Regions from separate parts of the Lutispora sp. QWL-02 genome, predicted to be linked through region 1. Evidence: riboswitches for the same ligand, from Rfam matches in the RefSeq annotation. Region 1 holds a riboswitch; each other region holds the start of a gene.

Region 1 (8,234 bases):
GGAACAAATGTATCATTTACAAACCAATACCAACCTAGGAAATCAGCTTCACTCAATCCTTCCGGTGTGTCTTTTATTAATTCACTTTCAACAATAGTCGCACCATGGTCAACTGTGAAAGTATTAGTTGAACCACCTGTTCCTTGTGTCACATGAGCTATTGCGTTGTGAACCGGAGGAACCCATTTTGCGTAAAGTATCAGATTCCCAGCCGGCATAGTGGCGCCTGCAAATACAAAAGCATCGCCCGCCGTGGCCTCGTTATTATACCATCCTTTAAAAATATAACCGTCACTGCTGCGGGTTGTAACATCAACCGTGTACTCACCTAATGCTTTGTCGGAAATATCTGCTTCATATGGAATGTTCGCAGCCGTGGCATTCCCTGTTGAATCATTCTTCTGAAAAGTAATATTATATTTATTTCTTGTGTATTTAATTTTAAACTCATATTTACCCGTAGCACTATTGTATGTGGAATACTGCGAGCCGTCATTCGGCGTTGATTTTACAGTAAACCCGGGAATAGCAATATAGTCTTCTATTGTTAGGTACATTGATGATTGAGTAAAGTAATAAGGGGCACGTACCTGAGGATATCCTGAGACATCTTCCAAATAGAAGATGGCATACTGAGTATTCCCCGCTGTTGCTCCATAGACTGTAAGATTGGCATTTGGCATAACAGGTGCCGATGTATAGAATGTGCTACCATTTTTAGTAGTGTACCATATATATGCAGGATACGCATTAACTGCCTGATTCCACCAATATGAAGTATTCGCACCTTGTTTAATGCTATTAAATGTTAGCAGTACGTTATTATTACTCTTTCTCTTAAATTGGAGTGTATATCTATCACGATCATAGTACACATTCTTAATAGCAGATCCATCACCCAATATAGTGACGTTCACTGCATTCGTCTTTGTTGAATTAAGATGAAACCCTGTATAGCTTCTGGAGTCATAACCCGCGTTTGCACCGGTTTGCCCTGTTTTAGCAGCAGTTTCTTTGTAAGTGTACCCGTCATCATTGGCATTTTCCTGCCAATATACTACCGTATATGGAGTATTAGTATTAGCCTGCCATACAGCATAGAGCTTAATGTCCGATGTGACTGGTAAGTTAAGATTATAAGCTGATCCATTAGATGTCAGCGACCAGTACTTAAATGTATATCCGGATTTTGTTGTAGCTTCAATTGTTCCTATAGAAGATCCACCTATGATATATTTAGGTAATAAAGCACTTCCGCCTTGAGTATCAAATGTAACCTTCCAACGATCTGCTAACACAGCATATAATGTAGTATCTTGTGTAATTATTGTGCTGAAATCAAACTCTGTCCCATCAATAGTTGTTGACCAATGTGAAAATGCTTTGCCTGGTTTATTTACAACCAAAGGAACGCTTGAAGGATCGACATTTGTATTAGGTTCAATTTCTTTTGTAGCTATTACATTACCATCATAGACAAAGTATACATAACATACATCTTCAAATACTGCATTTACTTTTATAATACTATTTGTTGTAACATTCCTAGATTCAGCAAAATTTATAGGAGCCGTTTCACCTTCAACAACCCAACCGATAAATTTTTTACCTGCTGATGCTTCCGGAGTCTTGGGTTCTACTAAAAATTCTCCATTCAGAATAATCTGTGTGTCTACTAGATCACTGCCATTATAAAATTGATAGGTTGCCGCTGCAGTAGTACCAACCAAATAAATTGAGAAATGGTCTGTGCTAAATCTAACTACTCCATTATGAACTCTTGCTGGCATGTTGTTAACCCTAATCCCATCAGTTGAGGCTTTTGGAACAGACATCGTTCTAAATTCCTGAGTTTTATTCCTGCTAATCATGGTAGGTTCTAAATGATAAACCAAAATCTCATCTAAATCATTAGTGAACTCAACGCCGGAAAAACTAACTGATACTTCTCCATTTGGCTGAATTTCGATACCATTCCCGCTTAACAAAGTAATATCAAATGCTAGAAACTGTCCTAAATTAATTCCTTCATTTTCCCTAATTGCTTCTACATAATCCAAAGATTCATTATCAGATATGAGTCTTGCTGAAAGAATTGTATCATTAGGTATAACCCCGGCATCAGCAGATACTGTAATAGTAATTCCATCAATTTCAGAAGTTAAAGTTATAGGTTTCTCGATAACTGCCTCAATCTTCTCATAATAAACTACAACTTTATTCAATTCTTCATCTTCGTTTATTACAAGACTAATGGGTTGATCAGCTAAAACCTGGTATCCTTCTACTTCCGGATGAGTAATCTCTATAGTAGAGCCTACATCGCCGGAACCTGTTACCACATCCAAGCCTGGAATTGGTTCATCTGTTTCTTTAAGCAAATATTTAATTTCGTAGACCTTCTGTATTACAGGTTGTTGAATAGGATTCGCAGGGCCTCCCGGATGCCCTCCATAAACTGCATCAATAACGGTGGTCTGCTTTCCCTCTCCGCTGCTATCACCTTTTGTTTGATTTAAATTACTCAGAATAGTTTCATCAGCAAATGCTGCAATGCCCACGTTGAAAATCATTACTAATACCATCAGAAATGCGATGGATTTTTTTAACTTTCCTTTCATTTTTTCACCTCCTTCTTTAATAAGCTGAATTCGCAATTCTTGATATTTCTATAAAAAATCAGGCTGCAATATTAAATAACATTGCAGCCTGACAATCATAGCTTAGTAAGCTTTAGATTCATAGCTTTGCGTCCCTAACTTTCGCTAGGTTTGCCTTTTCATTTCTATCGAAATTAAGCATAAAAACTAAATTCCCCTTATATGGCTACTTCTTCTCTTCTCATCATTTGAACAAAGATTTTTGCCAGATATGGGTCAAATTGAGTTCCTGCTTTGCTCTCTATTTCTCTTAAAGCCTCAGCATTATTTATTGCGCTTTTGTATGGTCTGTCATTTACCATAGCATCATATGAATCTGCAATGGCAAATATTCTAACTGTATGAGGTATTTCATCCTGTTTCAAAAGTCCAGGATAACCTTTTCCATCCCATCTCTCATGGTGTATAAGTATCAATTCATCTATTGCCAATGTCTCTCTCGATGCTCCTATGATGTGGTAGCCTATCTCGCTATGACGCCTCACTCTTTCCCATTCATCACTGTTCAAAGCACCTTTTTTCTGCAATATTTGTGATGGAATACCGATTTTACCAATGTCGTGGAACTCGCATAGGAGTTTTAATTCTTCCTTTTCTATATCAGACAGGCCCAGCTTATCAGCCAACATGAGGCACAGGCCTTTGAGCCTTTCATAATGTGCCTTTGTTTCAAAGGATATCTCCTCTAGCCTATCCTTAAGATACTTGATCATTGACAGCTTCGCTTCTTTGCTCTCCGTAAGCTTATTGAAATACATCCTATCCTCGGCTTTTCTATAAATCTCAAATATGTCTTCTTCTCCATTTTTTTTAGTTGCTGCTCCAAAGCTAATGCTTATTTTGATAAAGTCAAGAGGATTTGCTATGCAGTCTTCTTTTATTCTATTTACTATAGACAAGGCAGTTTTTTCTGTAGTTTTGGGAAGCAAAACTACAAATTCATCTCCCCCCACCCTGCTGACTATATCTTCTTTTCTGAAAGCCCTCTTCATTATCTCAGCTACCCTTTTTAAAGCTTTATCGCCCATGTCATGACCAAAAGCATCATTTATAAGCTTAAGTCCGTTTAGATCACCAATTATTACACTTATGGGCAATTGTCTAAAGCTGTCCAGTCTTGAAAGCTCCTCATCAAAAAAGTCTCTGTTGTAAAGGCCTGTCAATTTATCCTTATAGCCAAAATACTCCCGCTTCTCCTCTAAATCATATATTTCTCCCCTATTTCTTATGTGGTCGGCAGACGATTCCTTTGATTTTTTGATTCTTGAAATATCATTATAAAAAAGTATTAGATAGTCTCTATCATCACTAAAAATATTGATTGAATACCATCTGTCTAATTCGTATATATGCTTTTCAAACTTTCTTCTAGTCTTTGGTATCATGTTGTAGTAAATATCCTTTATCCCAAATACATCGTTTTCATATTCCAATACTATTTCAGATATTTTTCTGCCCAGTATTCGTTCAGCCTTTATATTTGTAGCGTTTTGAAAATTATCACTTAGGCTTACCAATATATAGTCAACAAAATGTCCATCATCATTGATAAGGGCTTTAAAGCTAAGAAAAAAATCATATTTGGAAGGATACTCCATCATGTTCTCACCCCTGACTCCAATATTTTGGTCAAGCTATTGATTACACTATATCATTCGCCTGTTTCAAAATTTGTTTAGTTGGATTACATTCGTATTCTTTCCCAATTATATTTTGATTTCTTTTCGGTCACATCTGAATTACACAAAAAAAAGGAATAAAAAAAGTCCTATTTCTAGGACTTTCTATACTACATTCTTCTCTGAGGTCAGTGGCAGAAACTCAATGCTTATTTTAAAGCTATCAGGTTTAACTATGCCGGAAAAATTCTTCTTTATTCTTGTTTCAATTTCCCCTAAGCTATTTTCTTTTGCATCATGAAGCAATATGATAATCTGAGTATCATTCCAGAAGGAAAAGACATCACCCTTCCTTAAGGATTTCTCCAACACTCCTGTCATTATCCTAACCCTCTTTTTTAATTCTTCTATATCACATCTGTTTTTATCATCACATCTCAAAGTAATAAGGCTTATGAAATCTGATTTTCCATCTCTTAATTCTTTTCTTTTTTGAATATTAAATAAAAACTTAAAATAATCCGTATCGCATAACATAGCTCCATTAAGGGAGCTGTCCTCTAGTCTTGTTTTAATATTTCCAATGTCCGTTTCGCCTTTTTCATCATAGTAGTCTTGTATTTTTCTATAAATATTTTTTAAACCTGGAGAAGATTTAATACCCATTTCTTTACTAAGTAACGAAGTTATATATTCATAATGACTCATGGCATTATTTATTTGACCCACCTTCAGCATAGCCTCTATCAAATATATGTGTATAGCTTCCTCATAGGGCTCTATAATAATTGCTTCTTCACATAGTTCAACTATACCGATATATTCTTCTTTTTCCTTAAGAATTTCTATAAGCTTAAAAAGAGCTTTCAAATATAATCTGCTGTAATGATTTCTTATGGGAACAAGCCATACCTCATAGGAGTTCTCTGATAAATATGCCCCCTTATACAGCTTCAGTGCTTTTTTGTACAGCTTCACTGCGTCATCTATATTCTCGGATTTTTTGCTGTCTCCTTGCCTGATATACTTTTCAAATTCTGCAACATCAAGTATTGCCAGTTCTCCTATTTCAAAACAGTAATATCCATTACTAAAGCTTATATTAAAATACTTTGATTCATCTATGTCTTTCGGGAGTATTTTTTTAAAAATTTGTCTCAGCCTGAATATTTGCGTGCGCAATACATTTTTAGGGTCGTTAGATTCATTACCCTGCCATAAGTTTTCAATTATTGTTTCAGGCAGCAGCTTTCTACCCCTAAAAGTTATAAAATATTCAAAGAGCTTATATAACTTATAGGATCTGCTTGATTCTTTTAGCAAGGACTGTCCTCCAAAGCTGATGTCAAAGTCTCCAAGTGTATGTACATATAATTCCATAAACTTCCCTCCAATAAACACCAACTATGCCCACAATTTAACAAATAGTACAAGTAGTATAATTATATACCATTATAAACAAAAAGTGAATATTTAATAATTTACTGCATAAGTTATATTTTTCTCCATAAATGGTATAATATTTACAAATAACTTCAATGTTTTCCTATTGTTTTAGAAATAGCAAAGCATTAAATAACACTTATGCTCTTGTAATAATCATTATTATTTGGTAAAATATAATCGAAAGCACAAAAGGAGGCAAAAATATGATAAGCAAAAGACTTTTTGAAGAACTGAACAAGCAGGTAACCTATGAATACTTCTCTTCCCACCTTTACCTTGCCATGGAAGCCTACTGCGCTTCATTGAATTTGAATGGCTTTGCAAATTTCTTCAAGGTACAGGTTGAGGAAGAAAGAGCCCATGCGAAAATGTTTTTTGACTATATAAATAAAATGAATGGTGAAGTAATCATTGAAGGCTTAGATAAACCTGAAGCAAATTTTAAAAACTTGCATGATGTGTTTAAATCGGGCTTGGAGCACGAACAATTTGTAACCGGCAGAATTTATCACTTAATGGATATAGCAACGGAAGAAAAAGAACATGCTACTATAAGCTTCTTAAAGTGGTTTGTAGATGAGCAGACTGAGGAAGAAGAAACCTTCTTCAACATAATGAAGAAGCTTGAAATGATAGGTGAAAATGTAAGCGCATTATATGCGCTGGATCAAGAATTGGCGCAAAGGGTATTCGTACCGCCTGTTCCAGCTCAAGCGTGATAAAAAATCTGGCTGCCATCCCCCCCGGCGGCCAGATTTTTTTCGTCAATCATCCTTGCATTTCTTATAAATTGAAAAGTATCCCGCCACAGAAATGATCAATGCGCTTACCGCATCAACAATGATGTCCTTCATCGTATCGGATAGGGCCTCATGGCCGATAAGAAGAGTTCCGTCCTCTAATGCGAACTTCTGCATATTAAGCCCGAATATCCCATCAATCAAATATTCGTATATCTCCCATATAGCCCCGGCCGTCAAGGCAAAGCAAAAGGCAAACAAAGCTATGAAAAAAGGGCTCAGATGAAATCTCGTGCTTTCATAATCGTTGAGGATGCTGACCAGAGCAAATCCAAGAGCTCCGAGCATTGCGCCACTAAAAGCATGCAGTATTGTATCCCAAAAAGGGATGATATAGTAGAAATTTCTGACCTCACCGAGATATATTGCACAATATAAGAAGATAAAATATAAAACTTCCATATTGTTTGGGATATCAATAAGCCATCTGCGTTCAATAATCGACGGTATTGCCATAACAATAAGCCCTAATATGCATTGCAAAAGCATCAGAACGTAATCACTTTTAACCTTTTCATATGCCTCCGTGCCAATCGGTCCGGATGGTGCAACAATGATTTTGACAATAGTATATGCTATTGAAGATACCAAAGTAATGAAGAGTATGATACCTATAATCCTTTTCCAATTTCTTTTATTTTCTTGACCTTCTTTTCTCATTTATGTCCTCCTTCCAGACAGTTATGCATTTCGGCTCAGGATGGCAAAGATATATGTTATGCTACTAATAGATTATACAGCATAATTATAAAATAATGAACCATGCATACATAGAAACAAATTCCGCCTTTATGCGTCTAATCAAGAGATTGCTGAAAATTAGAATAATATAAAAATAATTCAAGATATGCTAACCATTTCCTTACAAAGTGCTATTAATGTATAATGATGTTAAATGAGATAATCAATGAAGAGAGGCGAATATATGGAATTGCACAATAAACCTATAATAACCATAAGGGGTCTAGAAAAAAGCTTTGGCGATAAAAAGGTGCTAAAGGGAATAAATCTGGATATTTACAGCGGGCAAATAATAGGCTATATTGGGCCCAATGGCGCCGGCAAAAGCACCACTGTTAAGATAATGCTGGGACTTATGGGAAAATATACGGGGGAGATCAATATTTTCGGCAGAAATATATCTGACGGAAATGCGGAATACAAGAAAAAAATAGGCTATGTTCCTGAAACAGCGGATATTTATGACAATTTAACCGGCAGAGAATATTTGACCTTCATAGGGGAGCTCTATGGGCTTGACCATGATGAAGCTGATGAGAAGGCGATGAGGCTGATGGAGTTATTTGGGTTAAAAGAAGTATATGACTCAAGGATATCTTCCTACTCAAAGGGCATGCGGCAGAAGGCGGTTATAGTATCAAGCATGCTGAACAACCCGGATATTTTATTTTTAGATGAGCCGCTGAGCGGTATGGATGCCAATAGTGTTATGGTATTCAAGGAAGTATTGACCGAACTGGCTTCCAAAGGCAAGACAATATTTTATTCCTCTCATATAATGGAAGTAGTCGAGAAAATAAGCAGCAGGATAATACTGATCAATGACGGACAAATTGTTGCTGATGGGAGCTTTGATGAACTGAAAAAGAAATCTATGGAAGGTTCACTGGAAGAAATATTCAATGATCTAACCGGATTCAATGAGCACAAAGACATTGCAGCGCAAATTGTATCTGTAGTTCAAGGAG
Region 2 (8,234 bases), 1.6 Mb from region 1:
TCCGCAAATTGTACAAACAAATTTTTTCATTAAAACAAACCTCCTATATGTTATTAGTATTTATAACCAAAATTGACTACATAGCTATTATACTATAATACTTATCCTGATGCTAGAATATTAAGTCTCGAAATAGCCCATACAAAGGATATACCTTGTTAATGGATAATGATTCTCCGTTTCTTTCACTATATCTTGATTTTTGAATATATTTATTCTGTTAATCCACCATAAATACTTACCCATTTCTAATCGGCTCTATCAAGATTTAAATTCCAGGGCAAGGTATTAAAAGGACTGTTTTTATCTTTTAAGATAGATTGGTTGGCCCTATTGCGGTAATATACCTCTGTGAACTCCTCATTTCTATCCTCCCCAGACCAGAATTCATAGCCTTTTATATAATGCTCGGCCATTTCCTCCCAGGATGAGTAGGTTTTTTGTATGACTCTGGATGCATCCATGCAAAGCTCATAGGCTTCTTCTATAGTTATATAACCAGCTGTGTAGCTCCAGCCTGTGATCTGCACTATGCGGCAATAATCCCAAGCGATTAAACCCTTATCCTTCAATCTCTCCCGATTATTTATATAAAGCTTATATATGAAGGGCAGCTCCTCTCCCTTATTGATCGCATCCTCTAAAAGCTTAAGGTTTTCACCGGATAGCTCTGCCTCCATTTTTCTGTAGGACTTTGTATGTCCTTCGTTCTCCAGCCATTCTATAGCCCTATATAAATCCTCTCTGCTTTCAATACCCCATCCTTCCTTCAGGGCTCTTCTTGAGGATAACACATTGCCCACAAATCTGTAATTTCCGCCTATAACATGATAAACACCGTAATTATACATATAGTTATTAACACTGGGAGCTACAGCCCATTTTTTCTGCTCTTCGGTATACTTTACTCTGCTTTCGTCTTCCCTCACTACTACGGCAGGAGCTGTATAATCCTTAAATACCTTAACCTCTTCACGGCTTACTATTTGACCTAATTCCTTCGCTACAAACTCAACAGGCACAAAAATTGACCAATCTTTGAGCACAGGGTCTATATATCTCTTCTCATCCAATATGGGAGCAACCTTGAGACTAACCTCCCTGCCGTTTACCTTTGCTGTTTTGTTACCTATTTGGAGGATAATTATTTTATCAAATTTTTTTATAGTGATTGTCTTTGCTGCTTCATCCCACTCTAAAAAAGCACCGAGGGATTCAGCTATCTCCTTATAGGGAGCCAGAGGTATTCCGTTCTTGACCCTCAAGCCCGATGACATTACTAGTCTCTTATCAATCATCAATGCCATGTCTATTAAGCTATAATACTCATCAGTGTTTTTTAAGTATGAAAAGAGAGGGTCTTTTTGAAGCCTGGCAGAATACTCCTTGTTGAATTCCCGACCCAATGCTTTTTTTATATATTCAATACCGCCTGCTTTATCCCCTTTAGCCATTTGGATTCTGCCAAGATAATAATATATCCCTGCCAATTTGTTATCCCTGATATTTTTATTCTTTTCTATCATCCTATAGCTCTTATCCTCGGCGATCTTCAGGCATGCCACCGCCTTCTCATTCTGGCCCAACTCATTTAATACCCTGCCTTTATAATAATTGGCTTGCCATAGCAAAGTGTCAGCAGGATTGGTTTTCAGTACTGCATCGCAGCTATCAATAATTTGCTTATACTTTTCCATGGCAGCTGCTTTATCATGCTTAGCTAAAAGTGAATCTGCCTCCTTAAGCAATTCTTCCAGTGTATTCCCATCAATTTTCACATTGCTTACTGTACTGCCGGCATAAGCATAATCTATAACGGAAAGGCTTAAAATCAGCATCAGAGCTAAGATCAGCGCTGTGCTTTTAGTTATCGTATGCATTTTATTACATATCATTGCTGCTCCCTCCTATCCTGTCTACCTTTGATACAGCACTTTGTTGTTTTTCATGATTATATTTGCGCTATTTCCCAGGACTATTTCCTTTGGTCTGTTTGCAAACACAGTGCTATTTTCAATCTTTCCCCTGGAGCTGAAATCAAAGGTTATGCCTGAGGCTCCGTTTTCAGCTATAGTGCTGCTGAGTATTTCCGCATAGGAACTGCCTTCTACCGCTATGCCCTGGGAATTGTTCTTAGCTGCTCTATTTCCTTCAATATATACTTGAGCAGTGTCGTTTACATATATACCGCTCATTTTATTACAGCTTATATAGTTCGAAGATATATATGCAGCAGTGCTTTGACCTGCATGTATACCATTCATCTTGTTAAACTCCAGAATGTTGCCCTTTATCGTTGCCTTTGGGGCTTCATATAGTTCAATGCCATTGCCGTTATCAAATATTCTATTGTTTACAGCTTGAAGCTCATATCCCTTTTTAACATTAATCCCAGCTAACTGATTGTTATCGATATTATTATTGATAATCGTCAGCTGCTTTGCATTGTCTGCTGTGATTCCATATTGCCCGCTCTTGCTCAAATAATTATATTTAATAATTACCTTCCCGCTGCTATTTACTTTTATTGCACTTTCTTTGCTTTGAGTGATGAAATTATGTCTAGCAACGATACCGGAATTATCAGCTGCTATAATTCCATCCATGCAATTTTTAATTATATTCCCTTCTATTTCGGGGTTTGAGTCTCCGTCAATCCTTATCCCTGCACCGGCGGGACCGTTTATTATGCAATCTGATATAATGGGGCTGCCCTTGCTTATATAAATGATCTCCCTTCTGTCCTTGCTCTTATTTCTGAATTCTATTCCACTTATCTTCACTTTGTCCGAGCTTACTGTCAAAGTATTCTCGCCTTCGGCTTCTATTATTGCTCCTGGTTTTCCATGCAGTTCTATACCATCCTTATTGACAAGAAGGCTTTCATTATATATCCCCGGCTCAATTGTTATCCTGCTGCCCGGAGCTGCCTTTGTCAGAGCTTCGGTTATTGTTGCTATTTTGCTGAGCTTACCGGATTTATCAACCACTATGCTGCTGTCAGCCATAGCAGCCTCGCCATTCTTATTTATAATATTTTGCATATATGTATCTAGGTTTTGTGATTTGGACCATTCTTTTGATATGCTTTGCCCGTTCCTTATTTCCTGAGCCAATATGTAATATCTGAGATTGAGATAATAATCATAGTCCTTTATGCCGTATATATCAGCCTTACTCTTGATGAGCTTTTCAAAATAATCACCCAGTTTATTTTGAAAAGCCTCTTCTCCTATCTTTTTCCTGTAGGCTTCATAATTTTTTGTATTAGTGATGACATTATATACTACCTTTAGTTTATTGCCGTCATAAATGCTTGAGCTTTCAAATTTCAGCTCCATATCATCAAAAGTATCCTCCACCTGAACTCCGAGGTCAGAAAGGAAGCTTACATGCTTATCTTTCATTAAGTTTTCATGCTTGGAAAATGGGATATAATAAGTATATTCATCCTCCGATACATTTGCAGATATGCCCAGCGCTTTGCCCTCCTTATCCACCAAAACCGCACCTGCAGTACCGAAGTATCCTGCGCCCTTCATGCATATATACTCTACCGCTCCAACCTTTTTTAGTCCAATATATTCTCCCGGGTCTGCTATGGGATAATCCATAGTCTGCCATGATATGGAATAAAGGGCCTCCCCGGCTTGCAAGCCTTTATAGTCTCTTATCTGCAAGCCTTTTTTATTGCTGTACGCCTTGCTTACAAGCACTGCCATATCAGCTTCAGAGCTTATATTAGCCACTACTCTGGTAAGAGAGTTGCTGACTCTGAAATCGCTCCATCCCTCCAGCAGGCTTCTATTTGTAACTGCGACCCCTTTATCCCCAATCAGAATTCCCGTGCCTGACTTGACTGCTCTGCTGACTTGACCCTCACAGGCTTCAATCTCTACGATGTTCTTTGATAATTGTTCTTTGATTTCCTTTGGAAAAACGCCCTCTTTTATATGCATCGTTCTTTTAATATTTTCAATTGTTCCATAGTCCAAAACAAAGCTGTCACGGGTGGTATCAGACAGCACAGTTACAGATGTTGAATTAACCAATATTATAACTAAAACTAAAACCTTACATAAAAACCTCTTTAATTTCATATGCGACCTCCTAATATAGTAATCTTTTTCCGCAAAGCCCCTGCTCCAAAATATTTATCACATAAAAAAACCCGCGCCGAAAAAGCGCAGGTGTATTTCTGTGCATAAATTTCGGCAGCCCGGCTATCATGGAAAGCTCTTTAGACCCGTGGCTTTGCGTCCTTATCTTTTGATAAGTTTGCTCTTTTCAAATTTATCATATATTTTAATTATATAAGTTACAATAAATACGTTACATAGCTTTTATCACTGACTGATAACGATTGCAGAGTTTCGGGACTAAGAGTTTGTAAGCTTACTGCTGTAAAATATTTAATGCGTTATATATAGAAATATTCTACATATTTTAGTTTTTCCCTTCTTTCTCATATTCTTTGAACTCGTTGGAATTGATGTCAATATGTAGTGCCATTATTGCTTTTCTGTTCTATTTATTAATCTGATTCAATATACTTGGATCTTTCAGCCTCCCATCCTCTGTCCAAAGTACAATCTTTGAGATTATCTCCGCAGTTTTTGGATCTTCATCAACAAAGGGAAGGAATATCCTGCCTCTATGCTGGGAGTGTACATGCAATATGTTCAATACTGACTATATCTATTGCCGCCAGTCTCTTATTTTCATTATTGCTGTCGATCAAGCGCTTAACACAAGCAGACAAATCCTTTGAAGACTGCTCTCCGGATTTGTATTGCAAGAGATTTTCTATCAAGGCATAATCTTCTTTATTCAAATTTAATTTATTTACTATAGCGAAAGCACTGTTTCTTACTGATGAGCTTCTATCCCCAAGCTTGTTGTATGACTCTAGAGCCTGATGTATGCCTCGCCAAAAGAAACCTTGCCTACTGCAAGCTTCTCGCCGATTTGTTCTTTTGTCAGGTAATTCAAAAGTGTGCCGCCCTTCACCTTACTGTTGAAACTCTTTATATTTTCGCTCACGATTGCAGCTATTAGCTGGCGCAAGGTGGAAGGTCGGCTGCTTATATGTATTTCTTCTTTAGAAATATAATTTTTACGGGACCCTGCTTGCTTTACGTTAACATATAGCTTCACACACATATCTCCTTACTGGTTATATAATTATATTTGAGTATATTCTAGCATATAACTTTATGAAATACCGGCTATCTGCAAACGCAATTCCTGCCTTTTTTCTTTGCGCGATATAATGCTTTATCTGCAGATTTTAAAACAGCATCCGGAATTTTGCAATTTTCGTTTTTTTGTGCTGCTCCTATGCTTACTGTTATATGAATCAGCTTTGATGCATTTGAGCTTTTGGTTCTATTTTTAGGCTTCTTTTTTGGTCTATCCTTACCACGTATTGCAAACCCTCTCTTTGCAATCTTCTCTCTCAATTCTTCTAGATGTGGCAATACATCATTTATGGCCTTGCCCGGAAAAAGAATTGTAAACTCTTCTCCACCGTATCTGAAAGATTTTCCTCCCCCACTGACATCCTTTATAATGGAAGCGACCAGCTTTAAAACCTGGTCTCCAGTATCATGCCCGTAAGCATCATTAAATTTTTTAAAAAAATCTATATCCAGCATAGCGATGGAGTAATTAACGCCCAGCTTCATCATATCTTGCTTAAGGGCTCTGCGCGATGGCAATCCTGTGAGTTCATCATAGAAAGCAATGGAATAAGAGTATTGGATTATCGAAATTATGAGAATGATTCCTGACGTTGTTAAAAATATTGGATGAAGTATTTTGTTGCCATAATCATAGAGCACAAAAAACAATGCAAATAGCACCCCTGCAAAGTAAATATCCTGTGAGGATTTATAAAAAATATGCCTGAGCACAAGTATTATAAAAGTTATGAAAAAAGCTGCAAGAGCCGGCTCAGATATTGAGGTTATAGAACTGAGTTTGGCTGGTAATATGCTTTTATTAAGCATGCCGAGGATATCTCTTCGCTCCGAATTGATCACCCAATAAGAAAACAATAATTGAGAAATAATAAAACCAATACGAATAAGCCCCCATAAAGTTAATACTCCTCTTTCTTTTAAGAAAGAGAATATCAGAATATTTATGGGAATCAATATACAAATTATTGAGTAAATATCTTTAGCCGCTGTTTTTCCGATATTTGCCTGAATATAATTAATGGCAATAAAGCACAGGGTAAGGATTATTAATGTGAAAAATTCCCGATTGCGGTTAAATTTCAAAGCTATAGCAGAGCCTATAAGAAATGTAATATAGGGAGAAAGCTTTATAATATCTAATTGCTGCTCTGTCATCGTGTCAGTCTTTGTAAAAAAAATATATGCTGAAATAATTAAAATAAAAGGCAATAAGGCAGAAAAAATTGTTTTAATTTTAAGCTTCAAAGTTGATGACTCCTTCCGGAATATTTTTATGTCCAAAAATATTATCGGTTATAATCAATCAAAGATTGAATTCTTAAAACCTATTTTCCTTTATTAATCGCTTAAAAATCCAAAAAACTACCCTTGGGCTTTACATAAGCCCAAGGGTAGTTAATATACTCAAATAGATATATTCAAACGCGTTTTAGCCGCATTTTGAGAAGCCGCAGTTCATGCAGATCATGCATCCGCCTTCATGCTGGATCTTGGAACCGCATTCGGGGCAGTGTTTGAGGTTGGACCAATCAATATTTCCCTCAATAGTGGCAGAGGTTTCGCTTGCGGCTATAGTACTGTGGCTGCATTGAACAGAGCATAAGGAGCAATTGCCTCCGCAGCCCAAGCTGCTTTCTTCTTCCACGGCTGAAGTCAATTCATCTATAGTCTCTATATCCTTTATTTCCACCTGCATGTTCAATACTTTCTCCAGAGTCCTGCCTATTGCATCCGGGCAGGATAAAACCTTGAGGCCTTTCTGGCGCAGAGTAGAGTGACATCTTATGCCTCTAAGCTGCTCTATTATTTCTTTGATGTCAACGCCTGCTCTTAAGGCGATAGATATAAGCCTGCTGGTAGCTTCTGATTGAGACGGGCATCCCCCGGCTCTTCCCAGATTTGCGAATACCTCGCAAATACCGCCTTCATCAGAGTTAACTGTAACATACAAATTACCGCAGCCTATCTTAATCTTTTCGGTTATCCCTATGGTCACATCCGGCCTTACTCTAGCCTTAAGGCTCTTTTGTTCATCGATAACATTTTCTGCTGATTTGCCGGCCTCTTTATTGACCGATCCGATATTCAGCACCTGAGAGTCCCGGCTTCCGTCTCTATATATTGTAACGCCCTTGCATCCCTGTTTATATGCAAGTATATAAGCCTTTCTTACCTCCTCTTTTGTGGCCTCGTTCCTGAAATTCACAGTTTTTGATACAGCATTATCTGTATATTGCTGGAACATAGCCTGCATCTTTATATGCCAAATCGGGTCGATATCATGAGCTGTTGCAAATACTCTTCTCACATCCTCCGGAATCTCTTCAATATGCCTTACTGAACCCAGCTTAGCAATCTTTCTCATCAAATCTACGCTATAGAAGCCTCTTTCCTTTGCAACCCTTTCAAACAGCGGGTTTACTTCGGGCAATTCATCATTATCCATAACATTTCTTATGAAGGATACCGCAAAGAGCGGCTCAATGCCGCTGGAAACTCCTGCGATTATTGATATCGTACCTGTAGGGGCAATAGTAGTTGTTGTGGCATTTCTCAGCTTCATATCCCTTTCAGCAAATATGCTCTTATCAAAGCTGGGGAATGTTCCGCGCACTTCTGCCAATTCCATTGAGGCTTGCTTGGATCTTTCATTTATAAAGCTCATCACTTTCTGGGCAGTCTTTATGCCTTCCTCCGAATCGTAAGGGATTCCAAGCTCTATAAGCATGTCGGCAAATCCCATTACCCCTAATCCGATCTTTCTTGTAGTCTTGGTCATCTCGTCAATTTTGATCAAAGGATATTTATTTACTTCTATCACATTGTCAAGAAAATGCACTGAGGTATCCACAAGATCTCCAAGCTTTTCATAATCGATATAGCTTCCTTTTTTATTTCTGCCAATGCATGCCACAAGGTTTATTGAACCTAGGTTGCATGATTCATAAGGCAGCAATGGCTGTTCGCCGCAATTATGTACGTAAATTCCATTGGCATCAAAAGCATTTATGCCGGGTACTTGAACATCAT
Region 3 (8,234 bases), 2.0 Mb from region 1:
TTCATCCTTAGTTTTCTTATCGCTGAAACTAATTTATTCTGGAGAATGTTGTAGGTTCCTATCTACACATTCTATTAAATTAAGGAGGCAAAATAAATATTATACAAGAGAATTAGAAATATTGTGCACACATAGATTATTTATATATTATGTGCTAAAACTGATACGAATGAGGGTGGTAAGTTGTACAGAGATAGAAATTGGACGGTTTTGTTATAGGCAAGGGGTATTATTCCAGAAATGCATTAGTGGAGTACTGGCGCAAACTGTTGGAAAGGAGAGATATTAATTGATTCTTAATGAATTAAAGCTATATCAAAGAAGTGGTCACTTTATTTGGACAGATGAATATATTTCAAATAATATGCTAGATGCTCACCTTGACTTTGGTAATGATGCTGCAAGTAGAAATATTAAAACAATAGGAAAGACTATTGATTGGATAATAAAAAAGATTCCTAAAGGAGGAAAAGTTTTAGATCTTGGCTGTGGTCCCGGTCTGTATACTTCATTGTTAGCAAAAATGGGATATTTAGTTACCGGAATAGATATATCACAACGATCATTATCCTACGCCAGAAAGAAAGCAATAGAAGATAATCTTCAGATAGATTATCATTGTGCAGATTATATTAAAGATGATATTGGCATAGGATACGATGCTGTTTTATGTATCTATTGTGATTTTGGTGCACTAACATCTTTAGAACAGTCTATTTTTCTCAAAAAAATCAATTGTGCGCTATCGGATGAAGGTATTTTTATATTCGATGTCTTCAAAACTGGCTTATGTGAAAATATGCATGAAACTAGAAATTGGCATTATTCAGATGAAGGTGGATTCTGGTGTGATAAACCTCATTTTATATTAGAAGAAGTCAAGCATTTTATAGATCAAAAGGCTTGGGGGTCACGGACAATAATAATTCAAGAGGGGGAAAGCCCTAGGGAGTATATTACCTGGGATCATTACTATACAGAAGATAGTATTAAAGAGGTATTAAATAATAATGGGTTTATTTTACTATCAATTAATAATAAATTAGTAGCTGAAAACGAGTTTACAAGTAATGATGTCATGTTCATAGAAGCTAAAAAGAAGAAAGTGCTTAAGGAGTACTCCGCCTAAACACTGCCCTCACGCTGCAACTATATAGTTGATTAGGAGCTGTCTATTATAGAGTGTGCCGTCCATGGTGCTCTGGCTTCGCGGGCAGGAAACGTCATATAACACGAGGATTCCCCGCGAGGGTGCGGTTAGGAAAACTGTTGGGGTATTCCAGCCCTGGCGGGACAAACACGTCGGGAGTCCCGGGTGCGCAAGACGATGGCTGGGTCCTTTATTTGGTAGGGGGGCAAAGTATGCAGTATAGTTCAATGGTAATATACTTCATGAGTGGAACAGGAAATTCTTATCGAGCGGCTACATGGATGGAGGAAATAGCCAACAAAAAAGGCATAACCTCAAAGCTACATCAGATATCAAAATACTATAAAGAATCAGAGTTGGGAGATAAAGCCAAAAACTTGGTCGGGGTAGTTTTCCCAACACATGGCTTTACAGCGCCTTGGCAGGTAATTCGGTATGTTTTACACTTGCCACATGGAAATGGAAAACATGCTTTTGTAGTGGCGACTAGAGCTGGGAGCATAATTGCATCGATTCCTTTTCCAGGACTCGAAGGTACAGCAGGTTATCTTATTGCACTCATACTACTTTTAAAGGGTTACATTGTTCGTGGAATCATGGGCCTTGACATGCCATCAAACTGGATGTCTTTACACTGGGGTATAAATCTTGAAAACTCCAGATTTATTATTGGTAGAGCAAAGGTTAAGACAGATTCTTTTATGAAAAGGATTTTTGAAGGGAAAAAAACCTACAGGGGAATTATATTTTTGATTTTAGGTCTTATACTAAGTCCTGTTTCTCTAGGTTATTTAGTCATAGGTCGATTTTTCCTATCGAAATTGTTCTTCGCTTCAGGAAATTGTACGGGTTGTGGTTTTTGCGCTAGGAGTTGTCCAGTTCAGGCAATAAGAATGGTAGGGAGTAAGAAATTACGTCCTTATTGGACATTTGCATGTGAAAGCTGTATGAGATGTATGGGCTATTGTCCTAATAAGGCAGTTGAAGCAAGCCATTCATTTGCAATAGGTTTATATTTTGTGGCAACTCTGCCAGTTCCTTTCAATGTATTAAATGGATTAAGTAAAATAATACCAATTGAAAATTATTTTTTCTTCTTTCTGATACTGCTTAGTTATATTTACATGTTGATTTCATTTTTTGCAGCATACTTCATTCTTTCCTGGCTTATTAAAATTCCTTTAGTTAATAAATTTTTTACATACACAACTTTTACACACTTTTATCGTAGGTATCATGAGCCTGACACAACACTAATAAATATTGTGGAGGATAAAAAAAGCCTGTCAGAAAACGAATTGTGAGAGCATGCGGATGGAATCTGCAGTCTAGACGCTCGTAGAAAAATGTAATATCGGTTAACATGTTAGAATTTATAAAGATTTTTTGAGGGATGTGTTTATGAAGCATTTAAATGGATAGCTCTTATTATAATTGACACAGTTATAGCGGTCTTTTATGCCTTGAAAGAATTATATTCTCAACAGGCTTTCCGTTGATATTCAGGAACAGTAACAATATTCTTAATTTCATAAATGCCGGATTGCTCTTGTGTAACAATGCAAATCGCTTATAGTACATCCCCCCTATCTTTTATATTATAGCTAAGACACGTTTCATTTCCAAGTCAATTTTTATGTATGATATGATTTATTTCAATCAATATTATGATGTGTGTACTCGGGTTTTTGACAGTCACTTTTATGCTATGAATGGCCCTGTAACTTTTTCGGGCTTAACCCCAAATATCTTGGCGAGAAGCTGCTGCCTTTTGTGAAAAAAGGTGGCTAGCCCGATACCTAAAGGGACGGGCTTGAGTTTTAGGCCTTTGGCTGATTTTTCAGGACTCTTAATATAGGGACCAGAGTAGAAAAACTGGTTTTCTGTCTTATGGACCAATTAAATGGGTCAATTCACCGGCATATATTAGAGATAATCTGTGCATTGCCCTTGTGCAAGCAATATAAAGAAGGCTTCGGTCGTATTCGCTGAAGTAAGTACGGTCATTAGCCGCAGGAATGATGACCTCATCAAATTCAAGGCCTTTTGACATTTGGACTGAGGTAATTGTTATGCCGTTCTTGAAGTTCAAGCTTTCCGGTGAAATTAAGTGAACCTCGTAGTTTTTAGACAGCGAATCATAAAGGGCTTTAGCTTCGCCGTTCGTTTTCAGGATTATTCCAAGGGTCACATTCTCGCTATTCTGAAATGAGTCCATATTCTCCATTATCTGCGCCAGCTCTTCCTGCTCATTACTGCAACATATGAGGCTGGGATCATCTCCATGACGCTCGACCGCTTCAAGGGCTGCAATATTTTTAATCCGTTTGGCGAATGTAATAATCTCATAGGTTGAGCGGTAGCTCTTGTTAAGCTCAATAAATTCCGAGCCTTCATATAGCACACGCAGGTCTCCCAGCGTGTGCAAATGATTTGGATTAATAAACTGTCCAAAGTCACCGAGAATTGTTTTATGACATTGAAATAGGATATTTATCACCGCATATTGAACCGGTGTGTAGTCCTGCATTTCGTCGATAACCAGATGGCGAATAGCCCGGCTCTCCTGCAAGCCCTCAAAAGCGGCGTAAAAATAGATAAATGGGTATATATCAGACCATTCGAGGATTTCTTTTGCGGGCATCACAAATTTATCGGTTATATTCATCTGCTTATAAAAGTCTTTATAGAGCGCTAGAGTATTCTTAACCTTCAACATCGTGGTCAGGCTTTTTAAGATAGCCCTGGGCTTTGGCAAAGGTTCCTCCATGAAGTTGTCGGTTTCAAAACGGTTATGAATATCCTCCGCGATTATTTGAAGCCGCCGTTTAACCGGATATTTATGATAAGCGGCAAAACGGCTTTGTATCCATTCGCTTTCGGCAGAGAATCTGCCGAAAGTGTAATCTGATGGATTAAAGACAGCTTCAGGCATCCGGGATAAATACTCGTCCATAAGCTTTACAAAATCCAGCGTGGATTTGAACCGTACTCGTTCTGTCCATTTGGGGTCGCTTGCTTCAAAAGGATCCTTGTCCTGCTCAAAACGGATGACGCCATCAAGCTGTATCCTGGCAATATCTTCAAAGCTCATCTCATAAATAGGTTCCTCGCCGAGTTCCGGCAGTACGTTGGAAATATAATCTCCAAACACCTTGTTTGGGGACAGAATTGCTACGTTTTTTGCCGATAACCTGTCTTTGAAGCGGTATAGTAAGTAAGCAATCCGATGCAGTGCGATGGATGTCTTTCCTGAACCAGCAACTCCCTGAATAACAAGGGTTCCCGCCTTTTCGTTTCGGATGATCAAGTTTTGCTCCTTTTGAATGGTAGCGATGATGGATTTCATCTTTTCGTCAGAAGTATGGCTCAATTCGCGCTGCAAAATATCATCCCGGATATTAACCGAGCTCTCCAGCGCGTATTCCATATTGCCATTCTTGATTTTAAATTGCCGCTTACGTGTCAGCTTGCCGCTGATTCTTCCAATAGGGGCATCGTATCCCGCCGGGCCAACTTCGCAATCATAAAACATGCTTGCGACCGGGGAGCGCCAATCCGAAATCAAAAGCTCGTTATCATGGCTGAAAGCAAACCTGCCAATGTAAAAGGCGGCAGGTGTCTCCTGGGATGCTTCTTGAAAGTCAATCCGGGCAAAGTAAGGTGAATCAAGGAGCTTCAAAAGTTTATCTCGAATCTTTACCGCAAAGGCTCCGCGGTTGTCAATTTGCTTTAATGCAAGCTCACTTTGGAACATCTCGTGTGGATCGATTTCACCTCGATACTGCACCATGTAATGCTTAGAAGCCATATATTCTTTGTCAATTTGCTCGACTGAAGCATTCGCCTGCTTTATGGCATCATCCAATTTGAACCTGGTATCCTCAAGATGCGCGATTTCATCGGGAAAAGCTGAAGTATCATTTGGTGGTTGCTTTTTACTTTCATTTATACGGACAGACGTACGCAATGCGCCCTTGTCTAGCTGCTGTGCATTAGTCATTTGAATCCTCCCTGGGTAAAATCATTTTTTGCGTCGGATATCCGAATTCTGTTAAAAGCTCCGCCTCGGCGAAGCCCAGCTCCTTAAGAGCCTTTCGATATCCTGTATCTGCTTTGTCGCCCTCTCGGAATGTGGTTATGCTGATTTCCTTATTCTCCAGCAGCTCGGTGAGCGCCACATTCAAGAGATCTTGAGAAATACCCTGGTTCCTGTAAAGCGGATGTACCGCTAAAAAATCGATGCTGCCTGTTTCGTAGTTGATCATCATACCTCCAATAGAAATGCTATTATCGGTCATAAGAATTGCGCCTTTGTTTGCGATATAGCGTTTTAGAGTCGTTAAATGCTCATCCTCTTCCAGATAGGGGAACCCGTCAATAACAAGGAGCACTAAATCCATCCATAACGGAATATCCTCTTCTTTGGCAAAGCGGATTTTCCTCACAGAGCTTTTTCGCGTGCTCTCAAGCGATTCGTGTTGGTCCTTGAAGTTGTATTCAAGATGCAATGGATAAAACACCTCATTTCTTCGATATTGGTTAGGAGACTGCTTATACATAACCTTGAATACATTACTGAAAGCTTGCTGACTGTCGTAGCCGGCTAAAATTGCTATATCAATAATGGGTTTGTCTGAAAAAACCAGCAGTTTCGCAGCTTCAGTCAGCTGCCTGCGCTGCGTATAGTCATGTATAGAAAGCCCTACCGTATCGGTGAAAATGCGGTGGAGGTGGTATTTCGAATAGTGTACTGCCTCGGCAACAATATCCAGGTTGATCTTTTCGCTTGTCAAATGTGCTTCAATATATTGGATAGCGGCTATCACTATTTCAAGATTTTTCATAGTGTCTCCTTTCCGTTATAATCGTTTTCTGATTATAACAATACGAAATTGCTAACCTTTAATTAAAATTGCGCATGTTAGTATATACATTTATTACTCAATAATATAGAAATTGCAAGTGATTTCTAATAAGTAAATAACATATAGGTGAGGCGATTATGTAACACCTGGCAAGCAGGTATATAAGGAGCCAATCATAGGTTTAAGTGAACTTCATCCATCAAAATTAATTGCCATGAACCGCTAAATAATTTCCTTATATTACACATGCACGATAAAATGACCGAGCTAATTATATCAAAATTAAGGATGCTATTTTTAATTTTAATTGCGATTTAATTGAAACATGCGGTAACCCGCTTGATGACGATTTCACAGTATACTTTGCTGCCGGGGACTGCAGGCTGCACAGTAATAACCGTTTACCTGCTTTACGGCGCTTGAGCAAGAAAATAAAACAAAAGCAATATTTATTAAATCTATACAATCATATATTGTTATAATTTTGCAAGGAAGATCCATAAGAGAGTAAGGGCAAACTTGCCGAAAGACAAGGACGCAAAGCCAAGGGTCTAAAATGCGAGCGCATTACGATAGCCTGGCTGCCGTAAAGGATTACTTGCTAAGCCTGCCCTTTTGCGGCAGGTTTTTTCATATGACAGGTCAACATCAGGCGACACCCGCCAAATAAAAAAAACGTGAGTTTGGCGGGTCTGTCTACATGCCTAAATGACCAGAAACGAAACCCTCCGACTTGCGGGATTGGAGGGCGTTTTTATGCTTTCGCAGTATGTCGTAAGAAACGAACGGCCGCTGCCGATCAGCGGCCTGGCGTGATGAAGCGGACATCATTGAATGCGTTGTTTTAATCGGTAAACGGTTAAAAAAAGCCTGTACTGTTTATTAGGGCAGTACGGTCATCAACACGAACCATCAGAGCATATCAAAAATGAAATAAATACTAAGAGTGTACAAATAGACAGTTGTGTCTGTAAGTACGCTCTTTTTTTGTTGCACAGAATTGCCCTAAGATGCCGCTCTCCTCCGTTTGTTCTTCATTTCCGGATTTTCAAATTCACGAAATGGAGGACAAGCTCATGGAGCAGAAAAAATATACATTGGTAGTCAACAAAAAACGCATCCCTGTGACCAAAGAAGTCTATAAGGCTTATTACCAGCACAGGGAGCATGAGATTTATGAGGGTGAACTTTACTCAAACAATACCATCTCTCTGGAGGAAGCTGAGGAAAAAGGTATTTCACTGGAATACATAATAGCCTCAAGACAGAATTCTGTGGAGGATGAAATTACTCAGCGGGATATGCTTGAAAGGCTCCGGCAATGCCTGCTTCTGCTAAACGAAGCTGAACGCCAGCTGATTATAGCGCTGTTTTACCTCGAAAAAAGCGAGCATCAATTGGCTGCGGAGACTGGCATTCCGCGCATGACTATACACAATCGTAAAAAACGAATACTGAGTCAGCTCAAAAAAATTTTAGAAAAATAAAAAGTTTTTTGGTCCAGCCCCTCACTTTTTTCCTTAAAGAAGTGAGGGGATTTTTTTATTCCCCTGTTGCTCTTTGAAAATTTCATATCCGACAGCATAAATACATGAGCTGTCCAGCCGTGTGAAAAGCGGCAGCGACATTGACGGGCGCGCGGAGACTGCCTGCGGATTGTAAGACATCCGTCGAACCGATGGCATCGAAGGTGACGAGCGGGAACGCCCGGTCATAAAACAGTCTTTGGTGGACTGTTTCGCAATGAAATGGGCAGTGATAATGCTACTTCCGTCCAGCCACAGACTCAAGCAATGGGGGCGGCTCGCAGAGATCCTGGGAGAGGTAAGATTCCTATGAGGCTTATTGACCACAAGCCGTTTATGCTGTCGCCCTGAGAGCCGTAAGGCTCTTTTCGCTTCGGGAAGTAGTGTCGAATAGAAGCGTCAATTCGCAATGAAGAACAAGCAGATCATTTTTTGATCTTGGAAACTATGCGGCAGGGCGGGCTTTTTCCGTCCTGTCGTATCCTTCTGAGATTAAAACAAAAATATCAAGGAGGAAATAGATATGCAAAAGGAAGTATTACCAGAACTGCTAAAAAAGGATCTCGTCGTCGGATATGTGTACGGGCTTGATGGTGAGAGGCAGGAATACTACTTTGAGAAGTCTCCGTCCAACATCGCCAGCTTTATCATGCTGAAAAAGGAGCATGCGGACAAAATTGTCCTGACGGA
Region 4 (8,234 bases), 430 kb from region 1:
CGGTACCATCGCACCGGCTTCCTCTCCTATTGACATAATCGCCTCAGTATTTTCCCACCAATTGCTGCATATAAAATAACCCGACTCATCAAAGGTAAGACCTTTTGCAAATTCCATATTGTCCTGAAATAAGCTCCAGCCTAATAGGGCTTCTCCGTTGTCTTTATAGCCCGTAACAATGCTTGCCTCTGGTGGGCCGACAACACCGAGTGCAATTATCGGCCGTCCTCCGTCTATTTCTGATTTAATAAGGCTTATAAAGTCGTCCTTTGAGCTGGTACCCTTTTCTAAAATTTTAAACTTTCGTCCTACTGCCTTAAATGAGAGTATAAAAGGCATTACGGGATTTTCGTAAATGTTTCGTATGTCTACAGCGGCTAAATCCCAGCCGCTTTCCTTCCATCTTAAGCGGAAAGATGCACCGGAAGCCGCCATAATATACGAGTAATGGACATTTTGCCCCATATAATTCAAAACAGCCTGCAAACACATAGGAAATGGAGTGCATTGCCAGTCGCCATCATAATTGCGCCCATAATACACTTTAGGCACACCATAAAGAATGCAGCTGTTTTGTGTTTTTAAAGTTTTATTCACAATATCAACCTCCGATAAAATTGGGAGGGCAAGCTTTGAATTATCAAGATTTAAAATAGCAGGAGCATATATGCCTGTACAAATACACTTTCTTCCGCATATAAAACTTGAATTTTTAAATTCCGACGGTCTTATGCCTATTTGACGCTTGAAAGCTCGAGTAAATGTGTCATAACTGTCAAAGCCATATTCAGAAGCTATCTCTGTCAGGCTTTTTTTAGTTGATGCGATTTCGAATGCACAGTTTGCAATCTTTCGAGCCACGATGTAATGGGATAAAGTGATATTGGTTTTTTTCTTGAATATTTCTCTGATGTGACGATAAGAAAAATTCAAGGTTTTCTCAAGTTCCGCAAATTCAAGCTTTTGCTTTATTCGCTCTTCGATGAAAGCAATAATTGCACAGGTTTCGATCATGTAATCCAAAATTTTACCTCCCCCTCTAATCTTTTCTTCCGGAAGTGATTATATTATAATTCAAAAAGAACGTCATTGCTCGACGTTTCTGACGTTCTTTTTAGATGCAAAACTAAATAAATATCCTAAAAACATAACCCTATACAGCGACCTCCACTCCTAAACAGGCAAAACTGATATAATATAACCGCCGGCAATTAAGCTTATAAGGTTTGCTATAAAAGCATAAATCAAGATATAGCTTTTTTTATGCTCCTTAATGAAAATGGGAAGCGCAATCATCTCGGCAGTGAATACAAAAAACTCTCCTATGATCAAGGCGAAGATCAAGTAGCTAGGCATCAGCGAGCCTCCGCTATTCAGCCAGATATTCAACACGCCCTGAGTAACAAGGTTCACAGCAAGAAATACAAGCCAGCTTCTCTTTTTCCTGAACCTGAAGAGCATGAAGATCACGCCTTCAAGCAAAAGCGTGAGCAATAACCGGATTGAGACCAGGAGCACTGAGCGAAGCGGATATTTCCCAGGTGTAAGCTCTTGAGTGGATAAATTCAAGGTGAACACATTATTATAGCGCTGCAAGGGTCCGCTGATCGTAAATTCAAAGCTCTCCCCGTTTGTGGCGGCTTTGAACGTATACTTTCCGTCAGCCTGCATATCTCGCGAATAAAAGGCGTAATATCCTTCCCATGCAACCCGTCGGACTACCGCTTCCGATTGTTTTTCATTGGATACCAATGCAATTGAAAGATCATCCGGCGGATTGATGACGAGTATTACCAATGACGGCGGTTCCGCAGAGTTTGCCATAGCTGGTGCAGACAGGATTGACATCATCAGCATACCTAATACCATAATCAGCAGCAAGCATTTACCAGTCTTGTTCATATTAGAATCCCCCTCTAACTTCACAGCATTTTTTAACACAGATAACTTTATTCAACCTATTCCCCCAGCTTATCCAGTCCCGGCAACATCAATTGCTCATACTCATTTTTATCCTCAAATTTGTGAAGATAGCTGAAGCATTCATTAATGTCACACAATATACCATGGGATCTGCATATTCTTTTCACCATGCTCATCAGCTTGCCGTTGTTAGGGCTGCTTACTTGATATGCATAGCCGTACTTTTCAATATATCTGCCTTTCATCCCGGGAAAATGCTCATCCAACTTCTTATAGAAGTATTCCCGGTTCCCCTCTCTTAGGGTCAATCCTATGCCAAAGCAGATGATGCCATGTACTTTCGCCTCTATACAGTAATCCAAAATCCCCAGGATATTTTCCTCCGTATCATTGATAAACGGTAAAACAGGACTCAACCAGACTACCGTAGGGATTCCGTTATCGCGCATTATCTTCAACGCTTCAAACCGTTCTCTTGTGGTGCTCACATTGGGTTCGATGACCTTATTCAAAGCTTCATCATAAGTAGTAAGGGTCATCTGTACTACACACTTTGACTTTTCATTAATTTTTTTGAACAGTTCCAGGTCTCTTAGAATTCTTGCGGACTTGGTCTGTATAGCCAGTCCGAATCCATAGTGATGAATAAGCTCAATGCATTTTCTGGTGTTGCCCAATTTTTCCTCCAGATGAATATATGGATCGCTCATTGCCCCGGTGCCGATTATGCATTTTTTCCTTTTTCTGCGCAAAGCATCCTCTAAAAGTTCTGCCGCATTTATCTTAACTTCTATATCTTCAAAATCATGATGCATCTGATAACACTTGCTCCTCGAATCACAATAAATGCATCCATGAGTACAGCCGCGGTATATATTCATTCCGTTTTGAGCTGATAGGATACCCTTTACTTCTGTTTCATGCATAATGCTCTCCTCTTTGTTCAATCACTTTTTATCACATAATAAGCTTACATATCCTCATATACCGGTTCTCCTTCAATAAAGGCAGAGACGAGTCCAAGCTTTTCAAAATAAGTACACATCTTTTGACATGCAAATTTTTCAGTGGAATAATGTGTTCCTCCTAGAATATTAATGCGGCTTTTCCGCTCAAGCTCATGAACTTCTGAGTAATCTTCATTGTTGGCTGAAATGCCTGTAATAAGAACATCAGCTAAAGTCTTGCTTGTTGAATATTCGCTGAAGTTATCCAACGGCACATGTAAATTATATATAGATACTCTATTCTCTCTAAGCTTTGCTAATGATTCTTTCTTTGAAATTAGGAGAAAGATACTCTTCTAATTCGCCCATGTATTTCGCCCAGTTATCTCTCATGTTTTCCGAGATAAAATCCCGTTCCAATCGATGGTATAGATCAGCAGACTTCATAAAAACCCCTCCATTACACTTGATTATAAATTATATGTTCTTGCTATTATTATACCAGTTACGATTGTCATAACCTATATGCTTAATACCGATAAAGTAAAAACAGGTGATTTTTCTCACCTGCCTGATAATTTATTAAATTCCTACCTATCGATTATTGAATCCAAGTTGTCAATAAATGCTTTAAATAATTCCCGGTCGAATTGCCCTTTTGAATTCTGCATAATATTTAATGCCTTTTCTATTGAATATGCCTTTCTATAAGGTCTGTCGGAAGTCAATGCGTCAAATACGTCACATATGCTTATAAGCCTTGCTACTTTAGGGATCTGCCCCGCCTCCAAATGCCAGGGATAACCCTTTCCATCCCAGCGCTCATGATGAAAGAATGCTGCAAACTTCATTTCCTTGGGCATATGAGTTCGCTTTAATATGTTATAACCAAACTGAGAATGCTTCATCATGCTGCTAAATTCTTCAGGCTTAAGCTCACTTTTTTTATTCAGTATACTGGAGTCAACTTTTATTTTACCAATATCATGGAACAAGCCGGAATAATAGATCGTATTAATATTAACTTCATCACCCAGCAGCTCAGTAAATTTTTTTGAATATTGAGCTACATTCATCGAATGCTTGTAGGTATTGGAATCAAATTTCAGCAGCTTCAGCAGATCATCAATGTTGCTCTCAAACAGATCAAAATCATTATCATTGGACACAACGAATTCACCTCAAAATTATACTTCATTTTTCTTATATAGTATCTATATAAAATCCTAAAATTATAAAAGCCATGGCGCTATAATGGCCATGGCTTAAAAAAACTCTATCTTGGCGGCCCGACTGTCATAGTGTTTCCACCTTAGACTCGTAGCTTTGCGCCCCTACCTTTCGATAAGTTTGCCATTATCATATAGCATAACAGTAATACTAAAATAATATTTAATTGCATTTGCTGTAAATCCTGCTGTGTTTATAGCTGTGAATTGATATTATTGCGAAAAGGAATTGTTTATTCAAACAACATTACCATTATATTTCCAATTACCTTTTATGTCAATAACTGTTTGTTTTTGTACGCTGTTGTCATATATTGAAATAGGTATGAAAAAGAGCAGCAAGCTTAGCTTTCTGCTCATGTAAGCCACTATAAAGTTTTAGAAAGAGATAACTGTATTTTTATTTACTGAATGGTATAAACTTTAAATATTTTTCATATTTTTTATTAGCATGTTTGCGCATGAATCAGATTTTGGAGGTGTGATTATGTTTAAAAAAATTTCAAAAAAACTCCTGATCATTCTACTTGTATTATGTGTGCTTATTTCCAATACATATGCCAACATACCAGGACAAGACCCAAATGAATGCAGCTCTTGTGAACAGCAAGCTGACAGATATACAGGAAGCTGTGCCGGTGGTCCTGACATACCAGTAGAATCATGTATTTACTATGATTATCCTCATCATCACTTTAGAATGTACGGCGCATCTTGGTTGGAATGCCGTCATTGCGGAAACAGAGAGACAAGTGCAAAAATAACAACATATGGTCCTGTACTATGCCGAATAGAACATAGTGAAGACTACTATCCTCATTTGGGTGCGAATGCCGCCATAGGTAAAAAGTATCCGGTCAGCTACTTCCGTAAATAGTTCTAAAATAGTTATAGCCCCTAAAATTTATTTGATATTTTTAGGGGCTTGCTAATATTTTTCTAATTCTTTTTTCTACATACACCGGTGAGCCTGGTTTAGTTCCGCCAAATTCGCGCAAATGGAAAGGCTCTACCATATAAACGGCGTCTTGTATTAGACCAGTTTCCGACACGCATTCAATTCGGGCCACATTCACCTTATTCATGGAAATTAAAGCCATGGAACTGCCGTAATTGAAGGCCCTAATACCATTGGAAATGCCGCTGGTACCCCCGCCTGAGCGGAAAAAATATCCGAATGAGAATCCTTTTCTGTTCAAATAAATGGAGTAAGTAAAATCATTTAAATGCTTATCATAAAACAGCAATGCACCAAGATCGTCCGTCACAGATTTGGATACCTGCCAGCTATCATCTATTTTTTGAGATTTACGAGCATCGCCCTCAAGCCCGTCTCTGTTTACTCCGACGATGGAGAATCTGAAGCAGGCAGAAATTCCAAGCAGCAATAAAAATACAGCAAAAATAACATAAACTTTTTTCATATCCTCACCTCGAAAAATATAAATCATCCTTATCCGCATAAAACACTAATTTAGAGCAATGCTCTGTAAGGTCTGATCCCTATACAAGAATTTATAATGTTATCGAAGCAACAACCTCCTGAGATTTGACTTCAAAGCCTAAACCCTTGGCCAGACTGATTGAAGCAGTATTTTCAGCATCAACCCAGTATATAGGAAGAATGCTATTATTGACACACCATTTCACTGCTTCGGTCACGACTTCTTTTCCAAATCCTTTATTCCTATAAGCCGAATCAGTCCATACAGCAATATTCCCTCCGCCAAAATCTATATCAGAAATTTTGCATGCGGATACGACTTTCTTACCATCAAGTACAACAAACTTCCTGCCTTCTAAGATTTCACCTTTTTTGCTCTCCCAGGCTTCCGTTTTCTCCGCTTCATCTATATTTTCTAAAGCCTCCATGAAAATTTCCTTGGTTAATTTCACGGCAGACGAATTCGATGAACTCCATATATCATAATCTTCGCCAGGAATTAATCTATACATCTTCCTCAACTTAAAGCTTTCTAATTTATTGCTGAAAAAAATGTCAAGCATCTCAATTATCTCATCTGCATCGTCAACAGCTTGTCCTTTAATAAACTCAAATAAATCATCATAATATTGAGGTGCTACTGAAAAAATCAATCTTCCATCTATATGTGTTGATATCAGGTATTGTACAAATTGGCCATTTAAAGGTTTATTTCTTTGATCAGAGCTAAATATCCTTTTACCTATTTCAAGTTCCTTTTTATCTATGCTCAAGTAGCCATAGTAATAATCTTGAAATGTGAAGTTCAATTAAGTTCTTCTCCTCTCATCATATTGAAATTTTTTCTTTGAGAATCTTTATTCAGCAAATCCATAAACCTCTGTTATATGGAATGCTATTTCTTTTTGCACACGTACAAATTATGTAAGCTATATCCTATGAGAGAAGGGTTATCAAATGTCATAAAGTGATAATCCAACCATTTCTCTAGCTCACTCTCATCTAAAGCATTTATATTATCCCTCATCATGTGAACTATCCCGTCGGTTCCAACATGCTCTAATTTTTCTGCACTAAAACCGGCCATAGTTTCTTCCATTTCATCGTAAGTTGAAAAATAAAAACAATTTTCACCTTCCTCTGATTCGATTCCAGATTTAGTTATACTTCTTAAGGATTCATCATTAATATAATTTTTATCCCTGCTTATTTGAATAACGTATTGAGCATATCTATTTATATATGCAACAGCCAAAATGCCGCCTGGCTTCAATACCCTCATACATTCACCTATGCATTTAATCCGGTCTTCCAGCTTTGAAAGATGATATATAGGCCCCAGGCATAAAACAACATCAAAAGTATTTGAATCAAACTGCGATAAGTTCCTTGCATCGCCAAGCTTTATTTCTATATTTTTCGACTCAATTGTCCTGGCCTTTTCCATCATCAACTCAACATTTTTCTGTACAATATCCAATGCCGTAATCATATGTCCTTTATTGAGATAGTAGAATGAATATCTTCCGGTTCCTGCCCCAACTTCCAATATCCTCGCATCTTTTTTTATCTTCTTATCCAGCACATGAGTTGTTGAAATGAATTCAACCTTGTGAGAATTGTCCTTGATCAATCTTGACTCTTCATCGTAACCCTCATAATACTTTGCAATTCCTTCCATGTTGTAATCTCCTCCTTAAGTTGAGTAGAGTATGTTATATATCTTCAGAATGACTAATATTTTGTTCAATTCGTTACGCTTTGCCTTTTTCTTTTAATACGCTCTTTTATCTCAATTATTACCGAAAGTAAAATAGTGAGAAGCGTATAAATTACGAAAATACCTTGATATGCACCGGGGCCCAACGGGTCTAAAAAGCTGGTAAACCATACATAAGTGAAAACCGCTATCATTGAAATAGCATAGGATATTATGTGGGATAAAAGCTTGCTTTTTAACCTGAACTTATCAAATAATGTAATTGTTATGACGGCAATCAAAATAACCACTGCCCTATTTATAATATGATAATTTGAATCTGCTATCTGTCCCCGGCACAATTGCCAAATGTTGTCCGCTAATGTTGCAACCGTAAAAATTACACAATATAATAATGCTGAGTTTTTAACGGTTGGGACAAAATTTGATTTCATTTAATTCCCCCAATCATTACTTAAGGTTCTTGTATTGCTCTTCATAATCTCTATTAATGTTTTTCAGAAATTTCTTCAGATAAATTTTTGAAAACTCTTCGGATGAAATATCAAATCTATTTAGGACATCCATAAAATACATTATAACATCTCCTAATTCCTCAATAAAATGTTCCCTAACATCGGGGTTGTCCATAATTTCCGCCTCGCCCTTTTTCTTTATAATTGCAATAGCCTCTCCAATTTCTTCAATCATATAAAGGATAAAGAATTTTGCATATTCCGGCTTCATAGGAGACCAGGTCTCACTATGTTTCTCCCATAAGTCATACGATAATTTTAGCATATCTGATATTTTTAAATCATTTTCATTAGTAGTCATTTACTCTGCTCCTCCTTGGTTTATAACCCTCTGCAAATACACAATATTTTGCTTGTCCTATTATCTTCCTCTTAATCCTAAGAGGAAGTTATATATCGGGGCTATCTTTTCAAATCCTTCAATTAAATCATCCACTAGAAGCGGAGTAAATAAAC

The links. Region 1 has a riboswitch for cyclic di-GMP ahead of AC4HCY_RS19600 (S-layer homology domain-containing protein). Riboswitches for the same ligand answer to the same signal wherever they lie in the genome.
Region 2: it holds a riboswitch for cyclic di-GMP, as region 1 does, so the genes downstream of both, AC4HCY_RS05370 (right-handed parallel beta-helix repeat-containing protein) here and AC4HCY_RS19600 (S-layer homology domain-containing protein) in region 1, are expected to answer to the same signal.
Region 3: it holds a riboswitch for cyclic di-GMP, as region 1 does, so the genes downstream of both, AC4HCY_RS09800 (sigma factor-like helix-turn-helix DNA-binding protein) here and AC4HCY_RS19600 (S-layer homology domain-containing protein) in region 1, are expected to answer to the same signal.
Region 4: it holds a riboswitch for cyclic di-GMP, as region 1 does, so the genes downstream of both, AC4HCY_RS17500 (HD-GYP domain-containing protein) here and AC4HCY_RS19600 (S-layer homology domain-containing protein) in region 1, are expected to answer to the same signal.

The regions. Positions count from the first base shown of each region.
Region 1 covers NZ_CM177762.1:4,111,290-4,119,523, forward strand. The annotation lists gene AC4HCY_RS19600 (S-layer homology domain-containing protein) at 1-2,621, opposite strand, end outside; cyclic di-GMP riboswitch class I at 2,701-2,786, opposite strand; gene AC4HCY_RS19605 (HD-GYP domain-containing protein) at 2,819-4,261, opposite strand; gene AC4HCY_RS19610 (BTAD domain-containing putative transcriptional regulator) at 4,445-5,659, opposite strand; gene AC4HCY_RS19615 (ferritin) at 5,929-6,444, shown strand; gene AC4HCY_RS19620 (DUF2238 domain-containing protein) at 6,490-7,185, opposite strand; gene AC4HCY_RS19625 (ABC transporter ATP-binding protein) at 7,451-8,234, shown strand, end outside.
Region 2 covers NZ_CM177762.1:1,210,868-1,219,101, reverse strand. The annotation lists gene AC4HCY_RS05380 (NADH peroxidase) at 1-30, opposite strand, end outside; gene AC4HCY_RS05375 (DUF1266 domain-containing protein) at 249-1,895, opposite strand; gene AC4HCY_RS05370 (right-handed parallel beta-helix repeat-containing protein) at 1,917-4,100, opposite strand; cyclic di-GMP riboswitch class I at 4,211-4,293, opposite strand; partial or broken gene AC4HCY_RS05365 (DUF7737 domain-containing protein) at 4,528-4,680, opposite strand; gene AC4HCY_RS05360 (DUF5724 domain-containing protein) at 4,655-4,852, opposite strand; gene AC4HCY_RS05355 (hypothetical protein) at 4,909-5,157, opposite strand; gene AC4HCY_RS05350 (GGDEF domain-containing protein) at 5,229-6,449, opposite strand; gene AC4HCY_RS05345 (ribonucleotide reductase barrel domain-containing protein) at 6,634-8,234, opposite strand, start outside.
Region 3 covers NZ_CM177762.1:2,104,554-2,112,787, forward strand. The annotation lists gene AC4HCY_RS09775 (hypothetical protein) at 1-54, shown strand, start outside; gene AC4HCY_RS09780 (class I SAM-dependent methyltransferase) at 290-1,129, shown strand; gene AC4HCY_RS09785 (EFR1 family ferrodoxin) at 1,363-2,454, shown strand; gene AC4HCY_RS09790 (HelD family protein) at 3,039-5,153, opposite strand; gene AC4HCY_RS09795 (GNAT family N-acetyltransferase) at 5,146-5,997, opposite strand; cyclic di-GMP riboswitch class I at 6,521-6,607, shown strand; gene AC4HCY_RS09800 (sigma factor-like helix-turn-helix DNA-binding protein) at 7,095-7,505, shown strand; gene AC4HCY_RS09805 (recombinase family protein) at 8,068-8,234, shown strand, end outside.
Region 4 covers NZ_CM177762.1:3,676,766-3,684,999, forward strand. The annotation lists gene AC4HCY_RS17480 (helix-turn-helix domain-containing protein) at 1-1,014, opposite strand, end outside; gene AC4HCY_RS17485 (hypothetical protein) at 1,174-1,902, opposite strand; gene AC4HCY_RS17490 (SPL family radical SAM protein) at 1,959-2,849, opposite strand; gene AC4HCY_RS17495 (hypothetical protein) at 3,177-3,317, opposite strand; gene AC4HCY_RS17500 (HD-GYP domain-containing protein) at 3,461-4,039, opposite strand; cyclic di-GMP riboswitch class I at 4,151-4,235, opposite strand; gene AC4HCY_RS17505 (hypothetical protein) at 4,587-4,976, shown strand; gene AC4HCY_RS17510 (hypothetical protein) at 5,017-5,523, opposite strand; gene AC4HCY_RS17515 (GNAT family N-acetyltransferase) at 5,615-6,352, opposite strand; gene AC4HCY_RS17520 (class I SAM-dependent methyltransferase) at 6,439-7,224, opposite strand; gene AC4HCY_RS17525 (DUF6608 family protein) at 7,290-7,697, opposite strand; gene AC4HCY_RS17530 (MazG nucleotide pyrophosphohydrolase domain-containing protein) at 7,714-8,079, opposite strand; gene AC4HCY_RS17535 (DUF2461 domain-containing protein) at 8,140-8,234, opposite strand, start outside.